One region of the Streptomyces sp. NPDC030893 genome, then DNA from elsewhere that is predicted to be linked to it. Evidence: riboswitches for the same ligand, from Rfam matches in the RefSeq annotation. Region 1 holds a riboswitch; each other region holds the start of a gene.
What was found. A riboswitch is a leader RNA that binds a small molecule or an ion and turns the genes downstream of it on or off. The one in region 1 is predicted to bind cyclic di-AMP.
Positions count from the first base shown of each region.

Region 2: it holds a riboswitch for cyclic di-AMP, as region 1 does, so the genes downstream of both, ACZ434_RS29400 (M23 family metallopeptidase) here and ACZ434_RS24810 (transglycosylase family protein) in region 1, are expected to answer to the same signal.
Region 3: it holds a riboswitch for cyclic di-AMP, as region 1 does, so the genes downstream of both, ACZ434_RS30490 (M23 family metallopeptidase) here and ACZ434_RS24810 (transglycosylase family protein) in region 1, are expected to answer to the same signal.
Region 4: it holds a riboswitch for cyclic di-AMP, as region 1 does, so the genes downstream of both, ACZ434_RS14030 (peptidoglycan DD-metalloendopeptidase family protein) here and ACZ434_RS24810 (transglycosylase family protein) in region 1, are expected to answer to the same signal.

Region 1 covers NZ_JBVIFC010000014.1:126,299-133,264, forward strand. Annotated here, with positions in the region: gene ACZ434_RS24790 (SurA N-terminal domain-containing protein) at 253-903, shown strand; gene ACZ434_RS24795 (nucleoside triphosphate pyrophosphohydrolase) at 936-1,925, shown strand; gene ACZ434_RS24800 (cytochrome P450 family protein) at 2,163-3,446, shown strand; gene ACZ434_RS24805 (transglycosylase family protein) at 3,709-4,656, shown strand; cyclic di-AMP (ydaO/yuaA leader) riboswitch at 4,862-5,031, shown strand; gene ACZ434_RS24810 (transglycosylase family protein) at 5,035-5,757, shown strand; gene eno (phosphopyruvate hydratase) at 6,090-6,966, shown strand, end outside.
Region 2 covers NZ_JBVIFC010000021.1:49,110-56,075, reverse strand. Annotated here, with positions in the region: gene ACZ434_RS29405 (GntR family transcriptional regulator) at 1-551, opposite strand, end outside; gene ACZ434_RS29400 (M23 family metallopeptidase) at 750-1,523, opposite strand; cyclic di-AMP (ydaO/yuaA leader) riboswitch at 1,536-1,700, opposite strand; gene ACZ434_RS29395 (M16 family metallopeptidase) at 1,892-3,280, opposite strand; gene ACZ434_RS29390 (M16 family metallopeptidase) at 3,277-4,632, opposite strand; gene ACZ434_RS29385 (DNA gyrase/topoisomerase IV subunit A) at 5,127-6,966, shown strand, end outside.
Region 3 covers NZ_JBVIFC010000024.1:14,171-21,136, reverse strand. Annotated here, with positions in the region: gene ACZ434_RS30525 (DEAD/DEAH box helicase) at 1-254, shown strand, start outside; tRNA gene ACZ434_RS30520 (tRNA-Lys) at 422-494, shown strand; gene ACZ434_RS30515 (DUF3040 domain-containing protein) at 578-886, opposite strand; gene ACZ434_RS30510 (HAMP domain-containing sensor histidine kinase) at 1,304-2,308, shown strand; gene ACZ434_RS30505 (response regulator) at 2,337-2,996, shown strand; gene ACZ434_RS30500 (dihydrofolate reductase family protein) at 3,099-4,232, shown strand; tRNA gene ACZ434_RS30495 (tRNA-Met) at 4,297-4,370, shown strand; cyclic di-AMP (ydaO/yuaA leader) riboswitch at 4,676-4,833, shown strand; gene ACZ434_RS30490 (M23 family metallopeptidase) at 4,845-5,864, shown strand; gene ACZ434_RS30485 (PrsW family intramembrane metalloprotease) at 5,978-6,966, opposite strand, start outside.
Region 4 covers NZ_JBVIFC010000005.1:424,659-431,624, reverse strand. Annotated here, with positions in the region: gene ispG (flavodoxin-dependent (E)-4-hydroxy-3-methylbut-2-enyl-diphosphate synthase) at 1-186, shown strand, start outside; gene dxs (1-deoxy-D-xylulose-5-phosphate synthase) at 216-2,129, shown strand; gene ACZ434_RS14050 (aspartate aminotransferase family protein) at 2,126-3,541, shown strand; gene ACZ434_RS14045 (helix-turn-helix domain-containing protein) at 3,617-4,240, shown strand; gene ACZ434_RS14040 (DUF6126 family protein) at 4,237-4,365, shown strand; gene ACZ434_RS14035 (tyrosine-protein phosphatase) at 4,399-5,190, opposite strand; cyclic di-AMP (ydaO/yuaA leader) riboswitch at 5,647-5,805, shown strand; gene ACZ434_RS14030 (peptidoglycan DD-metalloendopeptidase family protein) at 5,810-6,766, shown strand.

The DNA.
Region 1 (6,966 bases):
CAGCCGCACGTTCCTCGGCGCGTCCGTCGCCCTTTGCCCCGGGGATCCCCGTGGTCTCCTTCCCAACAGCGCCGCCGGAGCGCCCGGCCTTGCCCGGGACGACGGCGAAGCCGGGGCGCCGATGCCCGTGGCGGTGCCCGAAGTCGCCGTGAATCGTTGGTCGAATGGGTTGGCCAGAGCTTGGCCGATGCCTACCATCGATCATCGCAAGACTTTGTGCACCGCCGCACAAGCTCTCCTCAGGAGGTCTCCTTGCACCGCCGCCGTCGCACCGCGCTCCTCCTCACCGCCGCGATCGCCGCGGCGGCACCCCTGCTCACCGCCTGCGGGAACGACGCGCACCCCGGTGCCGCGGCCGTGGTCGGCGGGGAGCGGATCACCGTGTCGCAGCTGGAGAACAGGGTCGGCGAGGTCCGCGCGGCCCAGCGGGCGGCCGTACCGGACGAGGCGCAGTACCAGCAGGCCATCGCGCGCACCGGGAGCCTGACCCGCGACACCTTGCACGGCATGGTCCTGGACCGGGTGCTGGAGCGTGCCGCGCAGGACGCCGGGGTGACGGTCTCCGACCGGGAGATCCAGCAGATGCGGTCCGGTCTGGAGCAGCAGGCGGGCGGCGCGGAGGCGCTGGAGGCCGCCTGGCTCCAGCAGTACGGCATCCCGCCGCAGCGCCTCCAGGAGAACCTCCGCCTCCAGCTCCAGGCCCAGAAGCTCGCCGAGCGGCTCGGTACCGACACCAGCCGGCCGGAGTTCTGGCAGGCGCTGTCCGAGGCGGGCGAGAAGCTCGACGTCGACCTCAACCCGCGCTACGGCGACTGGGACGTGCGCAAGAGCAGCCGGGTGGACGCGAAGACTCCGTGGGTGCGGGACGTGACGGCGGCGTCGGGGGCTCCGCGGGCCCTCTGACGAGGGTGTGTTGCCTGGGTTAGTTTCGGATCGTGAACGCAACCAGCCCCGCACCGACCCCCGCCGACGACCCCGGCCGTGTCGTCCTGCTCACCACCAGCCACCGCGTCGCGCCCGGCCTGCTGTCCTGGCCGGCCTGGCAGCTCCTGCACGCTGCCGACAGGGTGCTGTGCGCGGACGGCGCCCATCCGCAGCTGCCGTATCTGCGGGAGGCGGGCATATCCGTCGAGGAGGCCTCGCCGACGGCGCAGGAGGTGGTCGACGCCTGCGCCGGCGGGCGGTCGGTGGTCGTCGTGGCGACGGGGGAGGGCGAGCCCGCGCTGACCGACGGGCTGGCACGGCTGGCCGGGACCGGCAGGGTGCGGATGCCCGAGCTGGAGCTGCTGCCTGCCTCCTACGACCTCCCGGGCGCCCGGCTGCTCGACCTGGTGCAGGTGATGGACCGCATCAGGGCCCAGTGCCCGTGGTCCTCCCAGCAGACCCACGAGGGCCTGGCGAAGTACGGCATCGAGGAGGCGTACGAGCTCGTCGAGGCCATCGAGGAGGGGGACCGGGCGGAGCTGCGCGAGGAGCTGGGGGACGTGCTGCTCCAGGTCGTCTTCCACGCCCGGATCGCCGAGGAGCACCCCGAGGAGCCGTTCTCCGTCGACGACGTGGCGGGCGGCATCGTGGCCAAGCTGATCCACCGGCACCCGCATGTCTTCGGTGAGGAGACCGCGGACACGCCGGAGGACGTCAAGGCGCACTGGCTGCGGACGAAGGCGGAGGAGAAGCGCCGCAGTTCGGTGACGGAGGGGGTGCCGCTGGGCCAGCCGGGGCTGGCGCTGGCGGCGAAGCTGGCGTCGCGGGCGCGGGTGGCGGGGCTGGACGTGCCGTTGCCGGCGGGGGAGGGGGTCGGCTACGAGCTGCTGGCGCTGGCGGCGCGGGCGGAGGCGGCGGGCGTGGACCCGGAGGCGGCGCTGCGCGCGGCGGCGCGGGTGTACCGCGAGGCGATCCGCTCCGCGGAGGAGGGTGAGGGCTGAGGGGCGGAGGCCGCAGGGGGTCTCGCCCCCGCCGCCCCGGGGGCTCCGCCCCCGGACCCCCTTTGCGCAGTTCCCCGCGCCCCTCGAAGGGGCGCGGGGAACTGCGCGACGAGCCACGACGCACCGGCACGTGCCCGATGCCTCCAGCCACCCCAAGGGGCGCGGGGAACTGCGCGACAAGCCACGACGTACCCGCACCCGCCCGGTGCCCCAGCCACCCCCCGTTAGGGTCACCGCATGCACGATCAGCCCCCCGCCCCCGCCCCGCAGGGACCCCTTCCCGAGTTGTTCGGCTGGGAGTTCGCCGCCGATCCGTACCCCGCCTACGCCTGGCTGCGTGAGCACGAGCCCGTGCGCAGGACCCGGCTGCCCAGCGGAGTGGAGGCGTGGCTGGTCACGCGGTACGCCGACGCCCGGCAGACCCTCGCCGACAACCGGCTGTCCAAGAACCCCGCGCATCACGACGAACCCGCGCACGCCAAGGGCAAGACCGGCATCCCCGGCGAGCGGCAGGCGGACCTGATGACGCATCTGCTGAACATCGACCCGCCGGACCACACCCGGCTGCGGCGGCTGGTCAGCAAGGCGTTCACCCCGCGCCGGGTCGCCGAGTTCGCGCCCCGGGTGCAGGAGCTCACCGACGGGCTCATCGACAAATTCGCGGACAGCGGCTCCGCCGACCTCATCCACGAGTTCGCCTTCCCCCTCCCCATCTACGCGATCTGCGACCTGCTCGGCGTGCCGCGCGAGGACCAGGACGACTTCCGGGACTGGGCGGGCATGATGATCCGTCACGGCGGCGGCCCGCGCGGCGGTGTCGCCCGGTCCGTCAAGAAGATGCGGAGCTATCTCGCCGAGCTGATCCACCGCAAGCGCGAGGCGCTGCCCGCCGAGCCCGCGCCCGGCGAGGACCTCATCTCCGGTCTCATCCGGGCCTCCGACCACGGCGAGCACCTCACCGAGAACGAGGCCGCCGCCATGGCGTTCATCCTGCTGTTCGCCGGTTTCGAGACCACCGTGAACCTGATCGGCAACGGCACCTACGCCCTGCTCACCCACCCCGGGCAGCGCGAGCGGCTGCAGCGGGCCCTGGCCGCCGGGGACCACGGACTGCTGGCGACGGGCGTGGAGGAACTGCTGCGCTACGACGGACCCGTGGAGCTCGCCACCTGGCGGTTCGCCACCGAGCCGGTCACCATCGGCGGGCAGCGCATCGCCGCGGGCGACCCGGTTCTCGTCGTACTGGCCGCCGCGGACCGGGACCCGGACCGATTCGACGACCCGGACGTGCTCGATCTGGGCCGGCGGGACAACCAGCATCTGGGGTACGGCCACGGCATCCACTACTGCCTGGGCGCCCCGCTGGCGCGGCTGGAGGGCCGGACCGCGCTCGCCACCCTGCTGACCCGCCTTCCGGACCTGCGGCTCGCGGTGGACCCGGCCGAACTCCGGTGGCGCGGCGGGCTCATCATGCGGGGACTGCGCACCCTGCCGGTGGAGTTCACACCTCCCCAAAGGTGACGGACCGGCGGCGCCTCCGATGCCCCCGAGCGGGCGAACGCAAACATGACACGCGCTCAACTCTGTGATCTTCACGTGATCTGCGCGGCATGAACTTGTGACAAGTGATCGACTGCGGCTACGTTCACCCATCAAGTGCGGTGCCCAAGGCTTCACTCACCGCGCCCGTCATTGCTGTTCTGCGAAAGGTCTCCGCATGCTCTCCGGGAACGGTCGGCACCGTCGCCCCCGCCAGGCTCCGGCTCTCCTCGTTGCGGCCGGAGTGACCGGCTCCGCCATCGCCATCCCGCTCCTCGGGGCCGGCAGCGCCAGCGCGGCCGACGGCACGGCCTGGGACCGGGTCGCCGAGTGCGAGAGCGGCGGGTCCTGGAGCCAGAACACCGGCAACGGCTACTACGGCGGTCTTCAGCTGACCCAGGACGACTGGGAGAGCTACGGCGGTCTGGACTACGCGCCGAGCGCCGACCAGGCCAGTCGCGGCCAGCAGATAGCCGTGGCCGAGAAGATCCTCGCCGACCAGGGGGTCGGTGCCTGGCGGACCTGCGGACTGCTCGCGGGACTGGGCGGGAACGCGCCCGCGGCGGACGCCGGCGCGGGTACGCCCGGCTCGTCCGAAACGCCCGGCGATGCACCGGAATCCGGTGGTCCGCTCACCTCCTCCCCGTCGGCGACGGCCGGTCCGTCGTCCGGCGCGGGCGGCGAGACGAAGTCCCCCGAGGCCACGGACGGACCGACGGCCGGATCCGGCAGGACCGCCGGGCCGGACGCCGGCTCGGGCGACGGCGCGGACACCGGCCCCGGCGCCTCCCCTTCCCCCTCCGCCTCGGCGTCGGCCTCGGCCGACCCCAAGAGTGACGAGACGGACAAGGCGGGGCGGAACGGCGGCTCTTCGGCGGGCGCCGCCACGGAGGGCGCCGGGACCGGCCGTCACCGCGGCGCCAGCGCCGAGGAGGGCAAGGAGAAGGACCGGGAGTCCGACGCGTCCGGCCGGCACGCCTCGCGCGGCCTCGACGCCTGGGGCGGCGGGTCGTCCGGCGACTCCTACACCGTGCGCGAGGGGGACAACCTCTCGTCCATCGCCGACTCCCTTGCGTACGACGGCGGATGGCGTGCGCTGTACACGGTGAACGAGCAGCTCATCGGCGCCGACCCGGACTTCATCCTGCCGGGGCAGGAGCTCGAGGTCGAAGGCGGAACGGACCGGAAGTAACGCCCGAAAACGCCTGAACGTGGCGGCAGTTGGCGTCATGATTCGCGCTGAATGTCCGATTTAAAGACCATGAGATATAGGTCTCATAAGCCGTGATCGTCTTTGATATTCCGCGGATCACGTGTCTACGGTCGTGACCGCTCGCCACCGCGGGCCCCGGCTGCCGCCACGCCGAATCCTGCCAGTGGCAGCACGGGAACAGTCGTCGCGTCATGCGCCGTAGGCAGGAGCGGGGGACCCAAGGTAAGTGCCGTGTCCGGGCAGTTGACGCCGGATCCGGCTTGGGGTGAAGCCGCCTCCCGTGAGGGACGCGGCCGGGCAACTCAACCGGCCCGAACCCGACAGCTCACCTCGCAGGCGTCGGTGAGGGGATCCTCCATGCTGTTTTCCGGCAAGGGCAAGCACCGTCGTCCGTCCAAGGCCACCCGCGCCATCGCCGTCGCCGGTGTCGCGTCCGCCGCCGTCGCCGCCCCGCTGATGGCGGCCGGCAACGCCTCCGCCGCCACCGCCTCCGAGTGGGACGCCGTCGCCCAGTGCGAGTCGGGCGGCAACTGGTCCATCAACACCGGCAACGGTTACTACGGCGGTCTGCAGTTCTCCGCCTCCACCTGGGCCGGCTTCGGCGGCACCAAGTACGCCGCCACCGCCGACCGGGCCACCAAGGCCCAGCAGATCGAGATCGCCGAGAAGGTCCTGGCGGGCCAGGGCAAGGGTGCCTGGCCGGTCTGCGGCAAGGGCCTGTCCAACGCCGCCTACACCGGCTCCTCCTCGAACGGCTCGGGCTCCTCGCAGGGCACCGGCTCCACCGAGACCCGGGACAGCGAGCAGAAGGCCTCCCGTTCCGCCGAGCGCCCGGCCGCCCAGAAGCAGGCCGAGCCGAAGGCGGAGAAGAAGGCCGAGAAGAAGACCGTCACCACCCCGACCGGCAAGAAGGTCGAGAAGGGCGACGGCGAGTACGAGGTCGTCAAGGGCGACACGCTCAGCTCCATTGCCGCCGAGCACGACGTCAAGGGCGGCTGGGCCGAGCTCTTCGAGCTCAACGACGACATCGTCGAGGACGCCGACCTCATCTACCCGGGCCAGCAGCTGCACCTGAAGTAAGCAGCGGCAGGTCCCTCCCCGTCCCCACGGGCTCCCCGCCCCGGTGCGTTGTCCCCCGTACGCACCGGGGCGGGGCATTTTCACGCGCGCCCCGCGGTGCCCGCCCGCACGCCCCCGCGGCCATCCGCCCGGGCGCCTGTGCGGGCGCCTGTACGGGCTCTTTCCGGTCACCGTCCCCGGAACCGTTTTTGTTCCGTCCGGAAACAATCTACGCTCGGTTCTGTCCACGGGACGGTCGGCCGCCTGCCGATCGCCCCGGGCCGGTTAGGCTCGGTCCCGCAGGACCCGCCGTGGCCCTGCTCACTCGCGTCACATCCAAGAAGGAGATGCTCGTGCCGTCCATCGACGTCGTCGTAGCCCGGGAAATCCTGGACTCCCGAGGCAACCCCACGGTCGAGGTCGAGGTCGGCCTCGACGACGGCAGCACGGGTCGTGCCGCCGTCCCGTCCGGCGCCTCCACCGGCGCCTTCGAGGCCATCGAACTCCGTGACGGCGATGCCGGCCGTTACCTGGGCAAGGGCGTGGAGAAGGCCGTCCTGGCCGTCATCGAGCAGATCGGCCCGGAGCTCGTCGGGTACGACGCCACCGAGCAGCGTCTGATCGACCAGGCCATGTTCGACCTGGACGCCACCGACAACAAGGGCTCCCTCGGCGCCAACGCCATCCTCGGCGTCTCGCTCGCCGTCGCCCACGCCGCCTCCGAGGCGTCCGACCTGCCGCTCTTCCGCTACCTGGGCGGCCCCAACGCGCACCTGCTGCCGGTGCCGATGATGAACATCCTGAACGGCGGCTCGCACGCCGACTCCAACGTGGACATCCAGGAGTTCATGATCGCCCCGATCGGCGCGGAGTCCTTCTCCGAGGCCCTGCGCTGGGGCACCGAGGTCTACCACACCCTCAAGAAGGTCCTGAAGAGCAAGGGCCTGGCCACCGGCCTCGGCGACGAGGGCGGCTTCGCCCCGAACCTCGGCTCCAACCGCGAGGCCCTCGACCTCATCCTCGAGGCCATCAAGGAGGCCGGCTACACCCCCGGCGAGCAGATCGCCCTGGCGCTCGACGTCGCCGCGTCCGAGTTCTACAAGGACGGCGTCTACACCTTCGAGGGCAAGGAGCGCTCGGCGGCCGAGATGACCGAGTACTACGCCGAGCTCGTCGAGGCGTACCCGCTGGTCTCCATCGAGGACCCGCTGTTCGAGGACGACTGGGAGG
Region 2 (6,966 bases), on a different contig from region 1:
TCGCCGCGTGCCACCGCGTCCGTGATCGCGCCGTGCTCCGCCCAGTACTCGACCGGGTCGGAGGGCCCCTCGGCGGCGTACATCCAGGCGATCTTGTACCGCAGCTGGGTCAGCATCGACGTCAGCGCCGGGCTGCCGCAGGCCTGGGCGAGCGTCTCGTGGAACCAGCCGCTCAGCGAGCGCAGGTCCTCGCTGTTGCCCTGCCGGGCACGCTCCTGCCCCAGCCGGACCAGGCCGCGCAGCACCTTCAGATGGGCCTCCGTGCGGCGCTGGGCCGCGCGGGAGGCGCAGAGCGGCTCGAGGAGCACGTGTGTCTCCAGCAGGTCGGCGGCCTCCCGCTCGGTGGGTTCCGCGACGCACGCGCCCGCGTGCCGGCGGGTGACGACGAAGCCCTCCGCCTCCAGCGTGCGCAGCGCCTCCCGGACGGGAACGCGGGAGACGCCGTATCTCCGGGCGAGGACCTCCTCGGTGAGCCGGCCGCCGCGTTCATGGACGCCCGCGATGATGTCGTCCCGGATCGCCGTACACACCGCGTGCGCGGGAATGCGCATGACCGACCTCCGGATCAATCCCCGTGAAACGCCGACGATTGACGTCCGCTCAGTGACTCTATGGCAATCCGCGGGAATTTCCGACGGCGATCCGGAATCCATGTGTGATTTTTGGACGACGGCGTCCTGAAACGCCGAATGCCCCGGCTCGGGAGCCGGGGCATTCGGGAAACGCGGGTGGCGCGGGACGCGTGCGTCTCAGAGGTTCACACCGTGCGCGCGGAGGTAGGCGACGGGGTCGAGGTCGGAGCCGTAGTCGGCGCCCGTACGGGCCTCGAAGTGCAGGTGCGCGCCCGTGACGTTGCCGGTCGCGCCGGAGAGGCCGATCTGCTGGCCCGCGGTGACCTGCTGGCCCGCCGAGACGGCGATGGACGACAGGTGGCCGTACTGGGTGTAGGTGCCGTCGTTCATCCTGATGACGACCTGGTTGCCGTACGCGCCGCCCCAGCCGGCCTCGACGACGGTGCCCATGCCGACCGACTGGACGGGGGTGCCGCTCGCGGCGTGGAAGTCGACACCGGTGTGGCTGCCGGAGGACCAGACGGCGCCGCCGCTCTTGTAGCCGGTCGACACGTACGAGCCGGGGATCGGGGAGACGAAGGTGTTGAGGCGGATGCGCTCGGCCTCGCGCGCGGCGCGCTCCTTCTCCGCGCGGGCCTCCTCGGCGGCCTTGGCCGCCTTCTCGCGCGCTTCCGCCTCGGCGGCCTTGCGTGCGGCGGACTCGGCCGCCTCGCGCGCGGCCTCGTGCTGGGCGGCGGCCTGGGCGTCGACGCGGTCGGCGACCTCGTCGCCCAGGGTGACCACGGGGGTGAGGCCGGTCTGCGCGGCGGCGGGCTCGGCGGCGAGCGCGGGAGCCGCGAGGGAGCCGACGACGCCGGTGCCGGTGAGCGCCGCGACGCCCGCCGCGCGGACGGTGCCGCGCTGCATCCGGCCGGGACGACGGTGCTTGCCCGGGGCGCGGGTGAACGCCATGTACAGGCTGGTCCTTTCCTTCCCTCTCGCCTACCGGGTTAGCTGACGGGTTCGGAGCAGGAAGGTCTCCTACGGACCCCCTCGCGACACGCGCGGGCGTCCGATTCACCCCAGGGACTCATGTGGGTCCCCGGCTCCCCTGGCTCGCGCCGTACGGGGACTCGGCGATGGCTGTCCGGTGCCGCGGGTGCGGCGCACTGCCCGACGAACAGCCCGCACGAAGCTAAGCGGGACGTCCCCCGATCCTCAAACCGATCACGGTTTTTGTAGCGCATCCCACAGGGCAGACAGGCAACCTCCGACCCAATTCGGGCACAAGCGGGCCCTGGTGACCTGCCGGTCACCAGGGCCCGCACGCGGGTGCCTCGCTACTCGGCCGCCACCACGGTGACTTCGCCGATACCGAGGGCCTCCACGGGTGCCTTGATCTGTGCCGCGTCACCGACGAGGACGGTCACGAGGCGGTCCACCGGGAAGGCGCTCACGACCGCCGCCGTGGCCTCCACGGTGCCGGTCGCGGCCAACTGCCGGTACAGGTCGGCCTGGTAGTGGTCCGGCAGGTGCTGCTCGACCTGGTCGGCCAGGGTGCTCGCGACGGCCGCGGCGGTCTCGTACTTGAGCGGCGCCACACCCACCAGGTTCTGCACGGCGACGTCCCGTTCGGCGTCGGTGAGCCCGTCGGCGGCGAGCGTGCGCAGCACCTTCCACAGGTCGTCGAGGGCCGGACCGGTGTTCGGGGTGTCGACGGAGCCGCTGATGGCCAGCATCGCCGCGCCCGTGCCGTCCGGTGCGGACCTGAGGACCTGTCCGAAGGAGCGTACGCCGTAGGTGTATCCCTTCTCCTCGCGCAGGACGCGGTCCAGGCGGGAGGTGAGGGTGCCGCCGAGGCAGTAGGTGCCGAGCACCTGCGCGGGCCACACGCGGTCGTGCCGGTCCGGGCCGACGCGGCCGATCAGCAGCTGCGTCTGGACGGCGCCGGGGCGGTCGACGATCACGACGCGGCCGGTGTCGTCGGCCACCACGGGCGGAACGGGCCGCGGCTCGGCCGAGGAGCCCGTCCAGGCGCCCAGCGTGTCGCCGAGCAGCTCGTCGAGGTCGACACCGGTGAGGTCGCCGACGACCACGGCGGTGGCCGTGGCGGGACGCACGTGCTTCTCGTGGAAGGCGCGGACGGCCGCGGAGTCGATGCCGGCGACGGTCTCCTCGGTGCCCTGGCGCGGGCGCGACATGCGCGAACTCGCCGGGAACAGCTCCTTGGAGAGCTCCTTCGCCGCGCGGCGGGAGGGGTTCGCCAGCTCGTGCGGGATCTCGTCGAGGCGGTTGCGGACGAGCCGCTCGATCTCGCTGTCGGCGAACGCCGGCGCCCTCAGGGCGTCGGCGAGCAGCCCGAGTCCCTTGGGCAGCCGGGAGGCCGGGACCTCCAGGCTGAGCCGGACACCGGGGTGGTCGGCGTGCGCGTCCAGGGTGGCACCGCAGCGCTCCAGTTCGGCGGCGAACTCCTCCGCGGAGTGCTTGTCGGTGCCCTCGGAGAAGGCCCGCGCCATGATCGTGGCGACCCCGTCGAGGCCGGCCGGTTCCGCCTCCAGGGGCGCGTCGAGCAGCACCTCGACGGCGACGACCTGCTGGCCGGGGCGGTGGCAGCGCAGGACCGTCAGGCCGTTGTCGAGCGAGCCGCGCTCGGGGGCCGGGAACGCCCAGGGCTTGGCCTCGCCGGCCTGCGGCTGCGGGTGGAAGTCCATGGTGGCGAGCTCGGTCACTTCGCCGCCTCCTCGTTCTCGTCGGTGCCGGCGGCCGCGTCGGCCTCGGGGGCGACGGGCTCGTAGACGAGCACCGCGCGGTTGTCGGGGCGCAGCCGGCTCTTGGCGACCTCCTGCACCTCCTGCGCCGTCACCTCCAGGACGCGCTGGACGGCGGTCAGGGCGAGCTGCGGGTCGCCGAACAGCACGGCGTACCGGCACAGTTCGTCGGCACGGCCCGCGACCGTGCCGAGCCGGTCGAGCCACTCGCGCTCCAACTGGGCCTGCGCGCGCTCCATTTCCTCGTCCGTCGGGCCCTGCTCGGCGAACCGGGCGAGCTCCTCGTCGATGGCGGACTCGATGACCGGCACCTCGACGTCGCCGGACGTCTTCACGTCCAGCCAGCCCAGGGACGGCGCCCCGGCCAGCCGCAGCAGGCCGAACCCGGCGGCCACCGCCGTGCGGTCGCGTCGTACGAGACGGTTGTAGATCCGCGAGGACTCGCCGCCGCCGAGGATGGTGAGCGCCACGTCGACGGCGTCGCACGCGCGCGTGCCGTCCTCCGGCAGCCGGTAGGCGGCCATCAGCGCACGCGCGGGGACCTCCTCCTCCACGACCTCGCGCAGCTGCTCGCCCATGACGTCGGGCAGCGAGCCGTCGCGCGGGGCGGGCTTGCCGTCGTGGGACGGGATGGAGCCGAAGTACTTCTCGATCCACGCGAGCGTCTGCTCCGGGTCGATGTCGCCGACGACGGAGAGCACGGCGTTGTTCGGCGCGTAGTACGTACGGAAGAACTGGCGGGCGTCCTCCAGGGTGGCCGCGTCCAGGTCCGCCATCGAGCCGATGGGCGTGTGGTGGTACGGGTGGCCCTCCGGGTAGGCGAGGGCGGTCAGCTTCTCGAAGGCCGTGCCGTAGGGGACGTTGTCGTAGCGCTGGCGGCGCTCGTTCTTGACGACGTCCCGCTGGTTCTCCATGGACTCGTCGTCCAGGGCGGTCAGCAGGGAGCCCATGCGGTCGGCCTCCAGCCAGAGGGCGAGCTCCAGCTGGTGGGCGGGCATCGTCTCGAAGTAGTTGGTCCGCTCGAAGCTGGTGGTGCCGTTGAGGGAGCCGCCGGCGCCCTGGACCAGCTCGAAGTGACCGTTGCCCTTCACCTGGGCGGAGCCCTGGAACATCAGGTGCTCGAAAAGGTGAGCCAGACCGGTACGTCCCTTGACTTCGTGGCGTGAGCCCACGTCGTACCAGAGACACACCGCGGCGACCGGGGTCAGGTGGTCCTCGGAGAGCACCACGCGCAGGCCGTTGGCCAGGCGGTGCTCGGTCGCTGTCAGGCCGCCGGAGCCTGCCTGGGCTGTGGCCGTGTGACCCATGGGCATGTACGTCCCTTCGATCGCGGAGGCGGTCGTCGTTTCCGCCGTTTCTGCCGGTCCTGCCACTGTATGCAAGCGCGCGGACGGCCGGAGAAGTTCCCGCCGGGGGTGGGCTACGCCGAGAGCGAGAATGCCGCAACGCCCCACGGCCAGCCCCGCCTCCACTCCCGCACCCGCGGACAGCCGCGCCACCGCAGCCGCGCCTCCGCACCCGCGCGCAGCCGCGCCACCGCTCCCGCGGGCAGTCGTGCCGCTGGGGCGGCACGGGTGGGCGCGACGGCACCCCGCAAACGCCGGGCCGCGTGACAAACCCCCGGCCCACACCACCGCCGGTGACCGGACAGCCCGCGCGCAGTGCAGCCCAGCACACCCGCCGCGTACCCTGCTCACCCACCCCCACCGACCCCCCGGACCCGGGACCCTGGTCCCGTCTGTCAGTGCGACGGTCCACAATGGTCCGCGTCAGATCCCGTCCCACGCTCAGCAAGGAGCCGGCAGCGATGGCCCGCCGCAGCACGAAGACCCCGCCGCCCGACGACTCGTACGAGGAGAAGATCCTCGACATCGACGTCGTCGACGAGATGCAGGGCTCCTTCCTCGAGTACGCCTACTCCGTCATCTACTCCCGCGCCCTGCCGGACGCGCGGGACGGCCTGAAGCCCGTGCACCGCCGCATCGTCTACCAGATGAACGAGATGGGGCTGCGCCGCGAGCGCGGCTACGTGAAGTGCGCCCGTGTCGTCGGCGAGGTCATGGGCAAGCTGCACCCCCACGGCGACGCGTCGATCTACGACGCCCTGGTGCGCATGGCGCAGTCGTTCTCGATGCGCGTCCCCCTGGTCGACGGCCACGGCAACTTCGGCTCGCTGGGCAACGACGACCCGCCCGCGGCGATGCGGTACACCGAGTGCCGGATGGCCGAGGCCACCAGTCTGATGACCGAGTCCATCGACGAGGACACGGTCGACTTCACGCCCAACTACGACGGCCAGGAGCAGGAGCCGGTGGCGCTGCCCGCCGCGTTCCCGAACCTGCTGGTCAACGGCGCGTCGGGGATCGCCGTCGGTATGGCCACCAACATGCCGCCGCACAACCTGCGCGAGGTGATCGCGGCCGCGCGGCACCTGATCCGGCACCCGGGCGCCGATCTCGACGCCCTGATGAAGCACGTCCCCGGCCCCGACCTGCCCACCGGCGGCCGGATCGTCGGCCTCTCCGGCGTCCGGGACGCCTACGAGACGGGCCGCGGCACGTTCAAGATCCGCGCGACGGTCACCGTGGAGGACGTGACGGCCCGCCGCAAGGGCCTGGTCGTCACCGAACTGCCGTTCACGGTCGGTCCGGAGAAGGTGATCGGCAAGATCAAGGACCTGGTCGGGTCGAAGAAGCTCCAGGGCATCGCCGACGTCAAGGACCTCACCGACCGCGAGCACGGGCTGCGCCTGGTCATCGAGATCAAGAACGGCTTCGTGCCGGAGGCGGTACTGGAGCAGCTGTACAAGCTGACGCCGATGGAGGAGTCCTTCGGTATCAACAACGTGGCCCTGGTGGACGGCCAGCCGCTCACCCTCGGCCTCAAGGAACTCCTGGAGGTCTACCTCGACCACCGGTTCGACGTCGTGCGCCGGCGTTCGGAGTTCCGCCGCGGCAAGCGGCGCGACCGCCTCCACCTCGTCGAGGGTCTGCTCACGGCGCTGGTGGACATCGACGAGGTCATCCGTCTCATCCGCTCCAGTGAGAACTCGGCGCAGGCCAAGCAGCGTCTGATGGAGCGCTTCTCCCTCAGCGACGTGCAGACCCAGTACATCCTGGACACGCCGCTGCGCCGCCTCACCAAGTACGACCGGATCGAGCTGGAGGCCGAGAAGGACCGGCTGAACGAGGAGATCGAGGAACTGACCCGAATCCTCGACTCGGACGCCGAGCTGCGCAAGCTGGTCTCCGCCGAACTGGCCGCGGTGGCCAAGAAGTTCGGCAACGACCGGCGTACGCTCCTGCTGGAGTCGGCCGGCGCCCCGGCCGCCGCCGTACCGCTGCAGGTGGCGGACGACCCGTGCCGTGTCCTGCTGTCCTCCACGGGCCTGCTCGCCCGTACGGCGAACGACGAGCCGCTTGCCACCGGCGGCAAGCGGGTCAAGCACGACGTGATCGTCTCGGCGGCGCCGGCGACGGCCCGCGGTGAGATCGGGGTCGTCACCTCGTCGGGACGTCTGCTCCGGCTGAACGTCGTGGACCTGCCGCAGCTCCCGGAGACCATGCCGACGCCGAACCTGTCGGGCGGGGCCCCGGTGGCGGAGTTCGTGTCCCTGGAGGACGACGAGCAGGTGGTGTGCCTGACCA
Region 3 (6,966 bases), on a different contig from region 1:
CCTTCGAGCGCCGTGACGACCGGGGCGGTTTCAACCGCGACCGGGACCGCGGCAGCGACCGCGGCGGCTTCCGCCGGGACGACCGGGGCGGCCACCGCGGCAGCGACCGCCCGTTCAACCGCGACCGCCAGGGCGACCGCCCGGGCTTCCGTTCCGGCGGCCACGACCGCCCGTACGGCCGTCGTGACGACCACCGCGGCGGCGGCTCCTTCGGCCGCCGCGAGGACAAGCCGCGCTGGAAGCGCAACGGCTGACGCGTTCCGCTGACGCTCGCTCACCGAGCCGACCGGAAGGGCCCGCACGACACCCGTCGCGCGGGCCCTTCCGCGTCCGTGAGCGGGACACATCCCGACCCGCCTCCCCGATACCCGATCGGAGACCGGGCCACGTCCCGCTATGCTCGGGGAGGCAACATCGCCAGGGGCCCTTAGCTCAATTGGCAGAGCAGTGGACTTTTAATCCATTGGTTGTGGGTTCGAGTCCCACAGGGCCTACCGAACGGACAGCCCCCGCCCCGCGGTGACGACCGCGGGGCGGGGGCTGTGTCGCGTCCGGGCGGGCCCCGGGACCCGTGGGGTCAGGGGCGCGGCGGACGCGGGGTGCGGAGCGGGCGCGGGGGGCGGCCCGTCCGGCGGCGGTCGGGGTCGAGGAGCTGCACGGCGATGCCGGAGAGCACCAGGCCCGCCGCGATGAGCAGTCCGTCGGGAACGATCACTCCCGCGATGAGCATGACCACTCCGATGACCAGCGCCCACCAGGCACCGGCGCGCCGGTACTCACGGGGGCGGGCCGGCTGTCCGGTGGACAGTGAACGGGCGAACCGGGGGTCGTCGTGCTCGAGGCGGGCCGCCAGGGCGACCAGGCGGTCGTCGTTGGGGCGGGGCACGGCTCCTCCTTCCCAGGGGGTGGCCGCACGGTCACAAGCCGGCGGCCGTCGTTCCGGTACCGCCGGACGGGTGGAGGGTCCGCCGGTCTGCTGCGAACTCGGGCCGCTATAAAGGAGTTTGCCCGTGTGCCGACGTCTCATCCGTCCGGTACCGGAACATCCAGGGTCGCCCGCCGGCACCCGTCCGGTCCATCGGTCGCGGGCCCCATCCCCCAGGGGGAACGGAGCGCACACGCGGCCCCGGCCGGTCGGGGCCGCGGGGGAAAAATGGGGGTTGTCACCGATGGCACCAGACCCTTTCAGCGGACACGCTGGATCCTGACGGCCCGCGCCGCGCCCCCGGTCCGCGGGTCCGTCGCGGGCTTCCGCCGCACCGGGAGCCCGGGCGAGCGGCCATGGTGAGGAGGCGGTAGGCGGGTGCCTCTGTTCTGGCGGATCTTCATGCTGAACGCCGTCGTGCTCGTCGTTGCCACGGCCCTTCTGCTGGGACCCGTCACCGTATCCACCCCCGTACTGCTCACCGAGGCCGCGGTCCTCACCGTGGGCCTGGGCGCCATGCTGGTCGCCAACGCGCTGCTGCTGCGGGTCGGGCTCACGCCGCTGCAGCGGCTGACCCGCGCCATGACCACCACCGACCTGCTCCGCCCGGGGCACCGGCCCGCGGTCGGCGGGCGCGGCGAGATCGCCGAACTGATCACCACGTTCAACACCATGCTCGACCGGCTGGAGGACGAGCGCGCCACCAGCAGCGCCCGCGCCCTGTCCGCGCAGGAGGGGGAACGCCGCCGCGTCGCCCAGGAGCTGCACGACGAGGTCGGCCAGTCCCTGACCGCCGTGCTGCTCCAGCTCAAGCGAGCCGCCGACCACGCCCCGCCCGAGCTGCGCGAGGAGCTGCGGATGGTGCAGGAGACCACCCGCGCGAGCCTGGACGAGATCCGGCGCATCGCCCGCCGGCTGCGCCCCGGTGTGCTCGACGAGCTGGGCCTGGCCAGCGCCCTCAAGGCCCTCGCCACCGAGTTCGGCGGCCCCGGGCTGAGCGTCCAGCACAGCCTCGCCCCCGACCTGCCGGAGCTGGACCGGGAGACGGAGCTGGTCATCTACCGGGTCGCCCAGGAGGGCCTCACCAACACCGCCCGGCACTCCGGCGCCCGTCGCGCCGAGCTCGCCCTGTACCGGGCGCCCGGCGGTGTCGAGCTGCGGGTCCGTGACGACGGCCGGGGTACCGGCCCGGCCCAGGAGGGCGCCGGTATCCGCGGGATGCGGGAGCGCGCGCTGCTCGTCGGCGCCGTGGTGACCGTGGAGTCCCCCGTCGGCGGCGGCACCGAGGTGCGCCTGGCCGTGCCCGTCCCCGCCCGTTTCCCCGCGCACGCCCTCGTTCCGCTGCGGGGCCCGTCCTCGCCCGCCCACTCCCCGCCCCCGTGACCGATGTCCCCCGACCGGAAACGCTGACATGACCGAGCAGGCCCCCACCCGTATCCTCCTCGCCGACGACCACGCGCTGGTCCGCCGGGGGGTTCGCCTCATCCTGGACAGCGAACCGGATCTGACCGTCGTGGCCGAGGCCGCAGACGGTGCCGAAGCCCTCGAACGGGCCCGTGAGCACCGCCCCGACCTGGCCATCCTCGACATCGCCATGCCCCGTCTGACCGGGCTGCAGGCGGCCCGCGAGCTCTCCCGCACGCTGCCGGAGACGCGGATCCTCATCCTGACCATGTACGACAACGAGCAGTTCTTCTTCGAGGCGCTCGCCGCCGGCGCCTCGGGGTACGTGCTGAAGTCCGTCGCCGACCAGGATCTCGTCGAGGCCTGTCACGCCACCATGCGCGGGGAGCCGTTCCTCTACCCCGGAGCGGTCAACGCCCTGATCCACAACTACCTCGACCTCGCGCGGGAGGGCCGGACCCTGCCGGCCAAGGCCATCACCGACCGCGAGGAGGAGATCCTCAAGCTCGTCGCCGAGGGCAACACCTCGCAGCAGATCGCCGACCTCCTGGTGATCAGCCCCAAGACGGTGGAGCGGCACCGCGCCAACCTGCTGGCCAAGCTGGGCCTGAAGGACCGCCTGGAACTCACCCGGTACGCCATCCGCGTGGGCCTCATCGAGGCCTGACCCGTCAGGGGCGCGGGCGCCCGGCCGCCCGGCGGGTTGTCAGACTGGGGCCGGCCGGACCCTGGCCGCGCCCGCCGCCCCACCCTCACCCGGAGTACGCCGATGCGCCGTCCGTACGTCCTGCTGTCCGCCGCCGTCTCCCTCGACGGCTACCTGGACGACACCGGCCCCGACCGGCTGCTGCTGTCCGGCCCGGCCGACTTCGACCGGGTCGACGAGGTACGGGCGGGGGTGGACGCCATCCTGATCGGCGCCGGCACGATCCGCGCGGACAACCCCCGGCTGCTGGTCAACTCGCCCGAGCGGCGTGCCGCCCGGATCGGCGCGGGCAGGCCCGAGTACCCGCTCAAGGTCACCGTCAGCGGATCCGGCGACCTCGATCCGGCGGCGCGGTTCTGGCACACCGGCGGCGAGAAGGTGCTCTACACCACCGACGAGGGCGCCGAGCGGGCCCACGCCCTCGGCCTCGCCGCCGACGTCGTCCCGCTCGGCCCCGCACTGGACTGGCGGCGGCTGCTGGAGCACCTGTACACCGTGCGCGGGGTGCGGCGGCTGATGGTGGAGGGCGGCGGCCTGATCCACACCCAGCTGATCACCCAGGGGCTCGCCGACGAACTCCAGCTGGTCCTCGCCCCGCTGTTCGTCGGCGACCCGGAGGCCCCCCGCCTCTTCGGCCCCGGCTCCTACCAGGGCGGCCGGCTGCGCCTTGTGGAGACCCGCCAGGTCGGCGACGTCGTCCTGACGCGCTACGAACCCACCGCGCCCGGCACGGGTGCGCTGCCCTCCGCCGCCGACCACCACTGGCTGGCCCTCGCCTGCGAGCTGGCCGCCGAGTGCCCGCCCTCCGACACCGCGTTCAGTGTCGGCGCGGTGGTGGTGGCCGCCGACGGTACGGAGCTGGCGCGCGGCCACTCCCGGGAGGGCACGGACCCGGTGGTGCACGCGGAGGAGGCCGCGCTCGCCAAGACCGACCCCACGGACCCCCGCCTCGCCGGCGCCACCGTGTACTCCAGCCTGGAGCCGTGCGCCCGGCGCGCGTCCCGCCCGGCGCCCTGCGCCCGGCTGATCCTGGACGCGGGGGTACGGCGGGTGGTCACGGCCTGGCGGGAGCCGGACACGTTCGTGGCGGACGCCGACGGCAGCGGCGTACTGGAGGACGGGGGAGCCACCGTCGTGGTCCTGCCGGAGCACGAGGAGCGGGCCAAGGCGCCGAACCGGCACCTGACCGGCGGCTGAGAACGGGGCCGCCGGTCACGGGTGTGCGTGGTGTCCCGCGGATGACGTACACTGGTTTCAACGACGCGGGGTGGAGCAGCTCGGTAGCTCGCTGGGCTCATAACCCAGAGGTCGCAGGTTCAAATCCTGTCCCCGCTACTGAAGGCCGAGGGCCGGAATCCGACAAGGATTCCGGCCCTCGGTGTTTTCCGTGCGCTCCGCCCTCCGGCCGCCTTCTCACTCACGGTGATCGCGCCGTCCCGCAGCGCATAACAACTGACGAACCGTCAGGAATGGGCCGGCATCTGAAGCGGGGTCAACTCGCCCGGTTTTGCCCGCTGGTGGCGGGTAAGTCCCCCCGGGATTCGCTAATGATCAAGAGGAACGGCTTGGAATCCGGCCCTCGCGTCTATTAACGTTCGATAACGCAGCGCGGTCGTCCCAGCCGTCACAGAAGGCGGCTCCGTGCGCACGCGCCGAATCCCGCAAGGGAACCGGGGAACCAACAACTTGGGGTGAATCGCGTGGATGCGGCCGTGGAGACACGGCTCGCAGACGCGCGTAGGAGACCTTCCTGCTCCGAACCCGTCAGCTAACCCGGTAGGCGAGAAGGAAGGAAAGGAGTACGCCCACGTGGCGTCCAACCCGCCTGCCCCCGAGGCCCCGTTCAAGCCGAGCGACACCTTCGCCTACGGCGGAGTCCGCACCGACGAGGGCCCCTTCGAGGAGTGGAACCCCACCGCGGAGTCCATTCGCCCCGTACGGGGCCGGCATCGCGTCGCCAAGCAGCGCGGCGGAGGACTCGCCCGCAGCTCCACCGTCCTCGGTGTCGGTGTCATCGCCGCGGTCGGCGCCGGCGGCATGGCCACCGCGCAGACCGGCAAGCCCCCGGTCTCGATCTCCATGCCCGACCTCCCCAACGTGGGTTCCCTCATCTCGGACGAGGAAACGCCCAAGGGATCGGCCACGCCGCTCAGCACCCTCGGCATGACGGAGGCCGACGCCGAGCAGGGCGCCGCCGGCGCCGGTGAGGCACTGCGCTCCCGGATCATGGCCCAGGTCGAGCAGCAGCAGACGCAGGCCGAGGCCAAGGCCGCCGCCGAGGCCCTCGCCGCCGCCGAGAAGCAGGCCGCCGAGGCCGCCGCCAAGGCGGAGAAGGAGGCCAAGGCCAAGGCCGAGGCCGCCAAGAAGAAGGCGGAGGAGGAGGCCGCGAAGGCGGCCGAGGCCAAGCGCCTCGCCGAGCTGGCCAAGCAGTACACGCTGCCGACCTCCTCGTACACCATCTCCTCGACGTTCGGTCAGTCCGGCGCCTACTGGTCCTCCGGCCAGCACACCGGCCTCGACTTCGCCGCCCCCACCGGCACCCTGATCAAGGCCGTCCACACCGGCACGATCACCTCCGCCGGCTGGGACGGCTCCTACGGCTACAAGACCGTGCTCACGCTCGACGACGGCACCGAGATCTGGTACGCCCACCAGTCCTCCATCAGCGTCAGCGTCGGTCAGAAGGTCAACACCGGCGATGTGATCGGCCGCGTCGGCTCCACCGGCAACTCCACCGGGGCCCACCTCCACCTGGAGGTCCACACCGGCGGCTCCTCCTCGGGCATCGACCCGATGGCGTGGCTGCAGAGCAAGGGCCTCAACCCCTGAGCCACCCCCTCTGATCCCTGCCGCCCCTGAATCCCGGCAGTCCCGACGACGACCCCCCGACGTCAGGGCTGCCGGTCAGGTGTTTTCGGGGCCGCTCCGTGGGACCGGACCGGTCAGGAACGGTGGGCGTCCGGGTCGTACGCCGGATAGGGGTGCCCGTAGGGCGGGTGCCCGTGCGCGGGATGCGCGTACGGCGGAGGGCCCGCGGGGTGAGTGCCGTACGGGTGAGGCCCGTACGGAAGCCACCCGTACGCCCCGTGCACCGGCCACGGTGCGGCGGCGGGCGGCGCGGTGAGACGGGCCGCGTGGTCCAGCGCCGGGCGGGCCGCTCCCCGCCGCTGCCACAGCTCCAGCAGCAGCGCCCGTTCCCGGGTCACGAAGTCCGTCCCGGCCTTCCCCGCCCGGCCCCGGTGCCGCAGGAACGCCAGCGACGTCGCGTACGCCTCGTACTGCGCGACCGCGCGCGCCGCCGGTCTCCCGCCGTACCGGCGCGCGTACTGGCGGGCCAGGCGCCTCGCCCGCATCGAACCGAGCGCGAACGGCTCCGCCGGGGTGAGCCAGCCGGCGACCGCATAGGCGGGCAGCTCCTCCCGCACGGTCCGCAGCTCCCGCTGCCGGGTCCACACCACCAGCCAGGTCAGCAGGCCGAACGACGGCAGCATGAACGCCGCGTAGACCGCGAAGAAGCCGTACTGGCCGAGGGTGGCCGAGCCGTTCCACAGCGCGTGCACGCCCATCGCGAGGACCAGCCCGGCGAGCGGCAGCAGCACCCGCCGCCACCGCTGCCGGTCCGTGGACAGCGCGGCGATGCCGAAGCCGATCCCGGTGAGCACGCTGAACAGGGGATGCGCGAACGGCGACATGACGATGCGGACGAAGAACGTCGCCGCGGTGACCGAGGCCACACCGCTGCCGCCGGTGAGCTGGTCGGTGCCGAAGGCCGTGCCGAGATAGAGGATGTTCTCGGTGAACGCGAACCCGGTGGCGGTGACCCCGGCGATCACCACGCCGTCGAGGATCCCGGTGAAGTCGCGTCTGCGGAAGAGGAAGACCAGCAGGACGGCCGCCGCCTTCGCGGACTCCTCCACGACCGGCGCTATGA
Region 4 (6,966 bases), on a different contig from region 1:
CGCGAGGCCGACCTCGGCGTCGCCTCCGGCAACGGCAAGGGGCAGATCTTCGTGAAGGGCGAGGTCGTCAAGACCGTCCCCGAGTCGAGGATCGTGGAGACGCTGATCGAAGAGGCGATGAAGATCGCCGAGCAGATGGAGCAGGACGGCATCGCGCCGGGGGAGCCGGCCGTCACCGTGAGCTGAACAGCACGGAATCCGAAGGGGGCCCGAGCGTGACGATCCTGGAGAGCATCCGGCAACCACGCGACCTGAAGGCGCTGTCCGAGGCGCAACTCTGCGAACTGTCCGACGAGATCCGGGAGTTCCTGGTGCATGCGGTCGCCAGGACCGGCGGTCATCTGGGACCCAACCTCGGGGTGGTGGAACTCACCGTCGCCCTGCACCGGGTCTTCGAGTCGCCCGTGGACCGCATCCTGTGGGACACCGGTCACCAGAGCTACGTCCACAAGCTCCTGACCGGACGTCAGGACTTCTCCAAGCTGCGCGGCAAGGGCGGCCTGTCCGGCTATCCCTCCCGCGAGGAGTCCGAGCACGACGTCATCGAGAACAGCCACGCCTCCACGGCCCTCGGCTGGGCCGACGGACTCGCCAAGGCCCGCCGGGTCCAGGGGGAGAAGGGCCATGTCGTCGCGGTGATCGGCGACGGCGCGCTCACCGGCGGGATGGCCTGGGAGGCGCTGAACAACATCGCCGCCGCCAAGGACCGGCCGCTGATCGTCGTCGTCAACGACAACGAACGCTCCTACGCCCCCACCATCGGCGGGCTCGCCGACCACCTCGCGGCCCTGCGCACCACCGACGGCTACGAACGCGTGCTGGCCTGGGGCAAGGACGTGCTCCAGCGCACGCCCGTGGTCGGCCGCACCCTCTACGAGGCCCTGCACGGCGCGAAGAAGGGCTTCAAGGACGCCTTCGCCCCGCAGGGACTCTTCGAGGACCTGGGCCTGAAGTACCTCGGCCCGATCGACGGCCACGACATCAAGGCCGTGGAGTCCGCGCTGCGCCGCGCCAAACGGTTCCACGGTCCCGTGCTGGTCCACTGCCTCACCGAGAAGGGCCGCGGCTACGAACCCGCGCTCGCCCACGAGGAGGACCGCTTCCACACCGTCGGCGTGATGGACCCGCTCACCTGCGCGCCCCTCGCGCCCTCCGGGGGGCCGTCCTGGACCTCCGTCTTCGGCGAGGAGATCGTCCGGATCGGCGAGGAACGCCAGGACGTGGTGGCGATCACCGCCGCCATGCTGCATCCGGTGGGCCTCGGCGCCTTCGCCGAGCGCTTCCCGGACCGGGTGTGGGACGTCGGCATCGCCGAACAGCACGCCGCCGTGTCCGCGGCCGGCCTGGCGACCGGTGGCCTGCACCCGGTCGTCGCCGTCTACGCCACCTTCCTCAACCGCGCCTTCGACCAGCTGCTGATGGATGTGGCGCTGCACCGCTGCGGGGTCACCTTCGTGCTGGACCGGGCCGGCGTCACCGGCGCCGACGGGCCCTCGCACAACGGCATGTGGGACATGTCCGTCCTCCAGGTCGTCCCCGGGCTGCGCATCGCCGCCCCCCGCGACGCCGAACAGCTGCGCGCCCAGCTGCGCGAGGCGGTCGCCGTCGACGACGCGCCCACCCTCCTGCGGTTCCCGAAGGAATCGGTGGGCCCGGCGATCGCCGCGCTGGACCGCGTCGGCGGCATGGACGTGCTGCACCGGGCGGAGGCCCCCGAGGTGCTGCTGGTGGCCGTCGGTGCGATGGCGCCGGTCTGCCTCCAGGCCGCCGAACTGCTCCAGGCGCGCGGCATCGGATGCACGGTGGTCGACCCCCGCTGGGTCAAACCCGTCGACGCGGCGCTCCCGCGACTCGCCGCCGGGCACCGCATGGTGGCCGTCGTCGAGGACAACAGCCGTGCGGCCGGGGTGGGTTCGGCGGTGGCGCTGGCGCTGGACGACGCCGACGTCGATGTGCCCGTGCGGCGCTTCGGGATCCCGGACCGGTTCCTGCCGCACGCCAAACGCGGCGAGGTGCTCGCCGACATCGGTCTCACGCCCGTCGAGGTCGCCGGGCGGATCGGCGCGAGTCTCGCCGTCCGGGGAGAGTTCGCGAAACAGCCACCGGAACCACAGGAGCATCAGGCATGACGACAGCGGAGTCCGCGTCGGACTCGTCGCAGACCGGGGACTTCGACCTCGGCGCGCTGCTGGCCGAGCGCGGGGCCGAGCGGTACGAGCTGCACGCCCGGTACCTCAACCACCAGCTCCCGCGCATGCTGCACACCATCGGCTTCGACAAGGTCTACGAGCGCGCCGAGGGCGCCCACTTCTGGGACGCCGACGGCAACGACCACCTGGACATGCTCGCCGGGTTCGGCGTGATGGGCCTGGGCCGCCACCACCCGGTGGTCCGCAAGGCGCTGCACGACGTCCTGGACGCCTCCCTCGCCGACCTCACCCGGTTCGACTGCCAGCCGCTGCCCGGCCTGCTGGCGGAGGAGCTGCTCACGCACAGCCCGCACCTGGACCGGGTGTTCTTCGGCAACAGCGGCACCGAGGCGGTCGAGGCCGCCCTGAAGTTCGCCCGGTACGCGACCGGCCGGCCGCGCGTGCTGTACTGCGAGCACGCCTTCCACGGCCTGACCACCGGCTCCCTGTCCGTCAACGGCGAGGCCGGCTTCCGGGACGGGTTCGCCCCGCTGCTGCCCGACACCGCGGTACCGCTGGGGGACCTCGACGCCCTGGCACGGGAGCTGCGCCGGGGGGACGTGGCCGCCCTGATCGTGGAGCCGATCCAGGGCAAGGGCGTGCACGAGACACCGCCCGGCTATCTGCGGGCCGCGCAGGAACTGCTGCACCGGCACAAGGCCCTGCTGATCGCCGACGAGGTGCAGACCGGGCTGGGCAGGACCGGCGACTTCTACGCCTACCAGCACGAGGAGGGCGTGGAGCCGGACCTGGTGTGCGTGGCGAAGGCGCTCTCCGGCGGGTACGTACCGGTGGGGGCGACCATCGGCAGGGACTGGATCTTCCGGAAGGTCTACTCGTCGATGGACCGGGTGCTGGTCCACTCGGCGAGCTTCGGGGCCAACGCCCAGGCCATGGCGGCGGGGCTGGCGGTGCTGTCGGTGATGGAGAACGAGCAGATCGTCGCCCACGTCCGGACCACCGGTGAGCTGCTGCGGACCCGGCTGGCCGCCCTCACCGACAAGTACGAGCTGCTCGCCGACGTCCGCGGCCGGGGCCTGATGATCGGCATCGAGTTCGGCCGTCCCCGGTCGCTGAAGCTGCGCTCGCGCTGGACCGTGCTCCAGGCCGCCCGCAAGGGACTCTTCGCGCAGATGGTGGTCGTGCCGCTGCTCCAGCGGCACCGGATCCTCACCCAGGTGTCCGGGGACCACATGGAGGTGATCAAACTGATCCCGCCCCTGATCATCGACGAGGGGGACGTGGAGCGGTTCGTGGACGCCTTCACCGCCGTGATGGACGACGCGCACGACGGCGGACTGATCTGGGAGTTCGGCAGGACCCTGGTGAAGCAGGCGGTCGCCGACCGCTGACCGGAGACGGCCGGAGGTCTTTGCCTCTGAGGCAAGAAAATTGCCACAGGGGCAAATCTTCGGCTGAATGGAGGCATGAGCTCCTCCGAGACCGAGCCGTCGGCCCAGCCGGCCGGCGCGCTCCCCGCGGTCGCGCCGCAGCTGCGCGCCCTGAGGCGACGGGCCTCCCTGACCCTGGAGGCCGCCGCCCGCGACGCGGGGCTGTCGCCCGCCCATCTCTCGCGGCTGGAGACCGGGCAGCGCCAGCCCTCGCTGCCGATGCTGCTCTCCCTCGCCCGCACCTACGGTACGACGGTCTCGGAGCTGCTCGGCGAGGCGGCCGCCGGCCGGGACGCCGTGGTGCGCGCCGCCGACATGGACTCCACCGCGGCGGGCGGCTGGACCTACTGGCCGGCCGGTGCTCCCGGGCGCGGCATGCAGGCCCTGCGGGTCCATGTGCCGCACGGTTCGCAGGGCGACATCGTGCGCGTCCACCCCGGTGAGGAGTGGCTGTACGTCCTCAGGGGGCGGCTGCGGCTGCGCCTCGGGGACACCCTGCACCGGCTCGCCCCGGGCGACAGCGCGCACTTCGACTCGCTGACCCCGCACCGTATCGCCGCCGCCGACCCCGACGGGGTCGAGCTGCTGTTCGTCCACACCCTTCTGCAGAGTCCCACGGCCGCGCTGTGCCTGGGCCCGATCCACGGAGACGCGACATGACCGGCAAGGACATGGAGGAGAAGCTGCCCCGCGCGATGTGGGTGCGGCTGTTCATCTACGTGGTGGTGGGGCACGTCCTCGCCGCCTTCATCTACTTCCTGTTCGAGGTGGCGCCCCAGAAGTAGGGCCCGGTCCGCACGGCGGTCCGGGCCCCGGCCTCAGTCGAGCATGCGCGCGCGCAGCCGCTCCCGGGCCGCGGGGGTGAGCCCGAGCCCCTGCTCCAGATACGGGTCCACGCCGCCCCAGGTCTCCTCGACGGTCTCGAAGGCGGCCGACAGGTACTCCGCCCGCGCGTCGAACAGGGGGTCGAGCAGCTCCATGACCTCGGGGGAGTAGGCCGAGCCGCCGTTGCGGTGCACCTTGTAGCGGCGGTGCTTGGCGCTGGACTTCAGGTAGTCCTCGACGATCGCGTCCCGCTCGACGCCCAGGGCGAGCAGCGTCACCGCCACCGACAGCCCCGCCCGGTCCTTGCCGGCCGCGCAGTGCATCAGCGCGGGAACGCTGTCCTCGGCGAGCGAGCGCAGCACCTGGGCGTGCTCGGCGGTGCGCTCCTTCATGATCAGACGGTAGGAGCTGATCATCCGGTCCGCGCCCTTGCCGTCCGCGAGGACCGCCCGCAGCTCGTCCAGGTCGCCGTCGCGGACCATCTTCCAGAACTCGGCGCCGTCGGCGGGGTCGCTGAGCGGCAGGTTCACATTGCGCACGCCCGGCAGCTCGACGTCCGCCCCCTCCAGCTTCTGGTCGGCCGCGTTGCGGAAGTCGAAGATCGTGTGCAGTCCGAGCGAGGACAGGAAGACGGCGTCCTCAGCGGTCGCGTGCGCGAGGTGACCGCTGCGGAACAGCACTCCGTGCCGCACCCGCCGTCCATCCACGGTCGGCAGTCCGCCCACGTCGCGGAAGTTGCGTACCCCGGCCAGCTCGGGTTCGGTCGACGGGATCTGCTGCGTCACGAAGGACTCCTCCCTCTCCGCGCCGTCGCCGCGGCTCGTCGACGGACACCACACGACGATACGACATGCCTGCCTGAGGCAATGAGTTGTCCACAGGCGTGGCCCGGGGCGGGACGGCGTTCCGGCCGAGGCGCCCGCGATCGCCCGATTCGATCGTTCTGTCCGATTAGGTGTATTGGGTATAACGTGCCCCGGTAGAGCGGGAGATGGGGATGGAGTGCGTGAGCATCGTCATATCCGTGACGATGTGTTGTCGCCATGTGCACGTAATTCAGTGGAATGACAAGGGAATTTGCGGGGGAATCAGAATCCCGGTCGACGCTCGGTGACGTCATTTCCTCTTGTGGATCACGGAAAAGGAGCGTTCCGCGGAACCTCCGCTTGTCCCGTCGCGTCCGGGTCGCTTACGTTCCCAACCGATCCGGACGGACGCCTAATCCTGCCGCCGCCCGGAGCCCGCACACACTGACCCGTCCACGGCAGGAACGGGGGACCCACAGGTACGACTGCCTGTTCCGGTCTCCGGAACGGCTTGGGGTTAAGCCGCGCCACAGCGCGGCCGGGCATCTCCAGCCCGAACCCGACAGCTCACCTCGTAGGCGCCGGAGAGGAATTCGTCATGCCCGCGAAGGGTAAGCACCGCCGTACCAAGGCCCAGCGTTTCACCCGTTCCATCGCCGTCGCCGGAACCGGTGGCGCCGCACTCGCCCTGCCGCTTCTCGGCGCCACCGGCGCGCACGCCGCCACGCCGCAGACGGCCCCCGAAAAGGCCGTCCAGTCGCTTTCCGCCACCGGCCACAAGGCCTCCGCCGACCAGGGCGGCGAGGGCCGTACCTACACCGTGAAGGCCGGCGACTACCTCGCCAAGATCGCCGAGTCGGAGAACGTCGACGGCGGCTGGAAGCAGCTCTACGCCGACAACCGGGAGGCCGTCGGTGACGACCCGTCGCTGATCCACCCCGGCCTGAAGCTCTCCGTCGACGGCAAGGCCGCCAAGGCCGCGCCGAAGAAGTCCGCCGCGCCCGGGGCCGCGAAGCCCGCGACCCCGAAGCCCGCCGCGCCGAAGGCCGAGAAGCCCGCCGAGAAGCCGGCGCAGCAGTCGTCCGAGCAGTCCCCGGAGCAGACCGCCCCGCAGGGCTCCGCCCAGGCGACCGCCGGCCAGGCCGCCTCCGGCTACAGCTCCCCGGTGCCCGGCGGCGGCGTCGGCACCGCCTACAAGGTGGCCGGCAGCATGTGGTCCAGCGGCTACCACACCGGTGTCGACTTCAGCGTCCCGACCGGCACCTCCCTGAAGGCCGTCGGCTCCGGCACCGTCGTCTCCGCGGGCTGGGCCGGCGCGTACGGCAACCAGGTCGTCATCAAGCTCGCCGACGGCTACTACGCCCAGTACGCCCACCTGTCCTCGCTGTCCGTCTCCGCCGGCCAGAGCGTGAGCGGCGGCCAGCAGGTCGGCCTCTCCGGTTCGACCGGCAACTCGACCGGCCCGCACCTGCACTTCGAGATCCGCACCAGCCCGAACTACGGCTCGGACGTGGACCCCGTCTCCTACCTCCGCTCGAAGGGCGTCTCCCTCTGACCCCAGCGGCAACCTTCCTGACACGCGCGCCGAAGGCCGGTCCCGATCCCCGGGGCCGGCCTCCGGCGTATTCCTGAATCGGCCAACATTGTGAGAGTGGCTTATCTCACCGCGCGTCAACCCCTGCCTACGGTCGCGTAGGTCACATTCGAAGGTGAATCATGACCTGTCGTGGCAGACGATTCGAAGAATGACAGCAG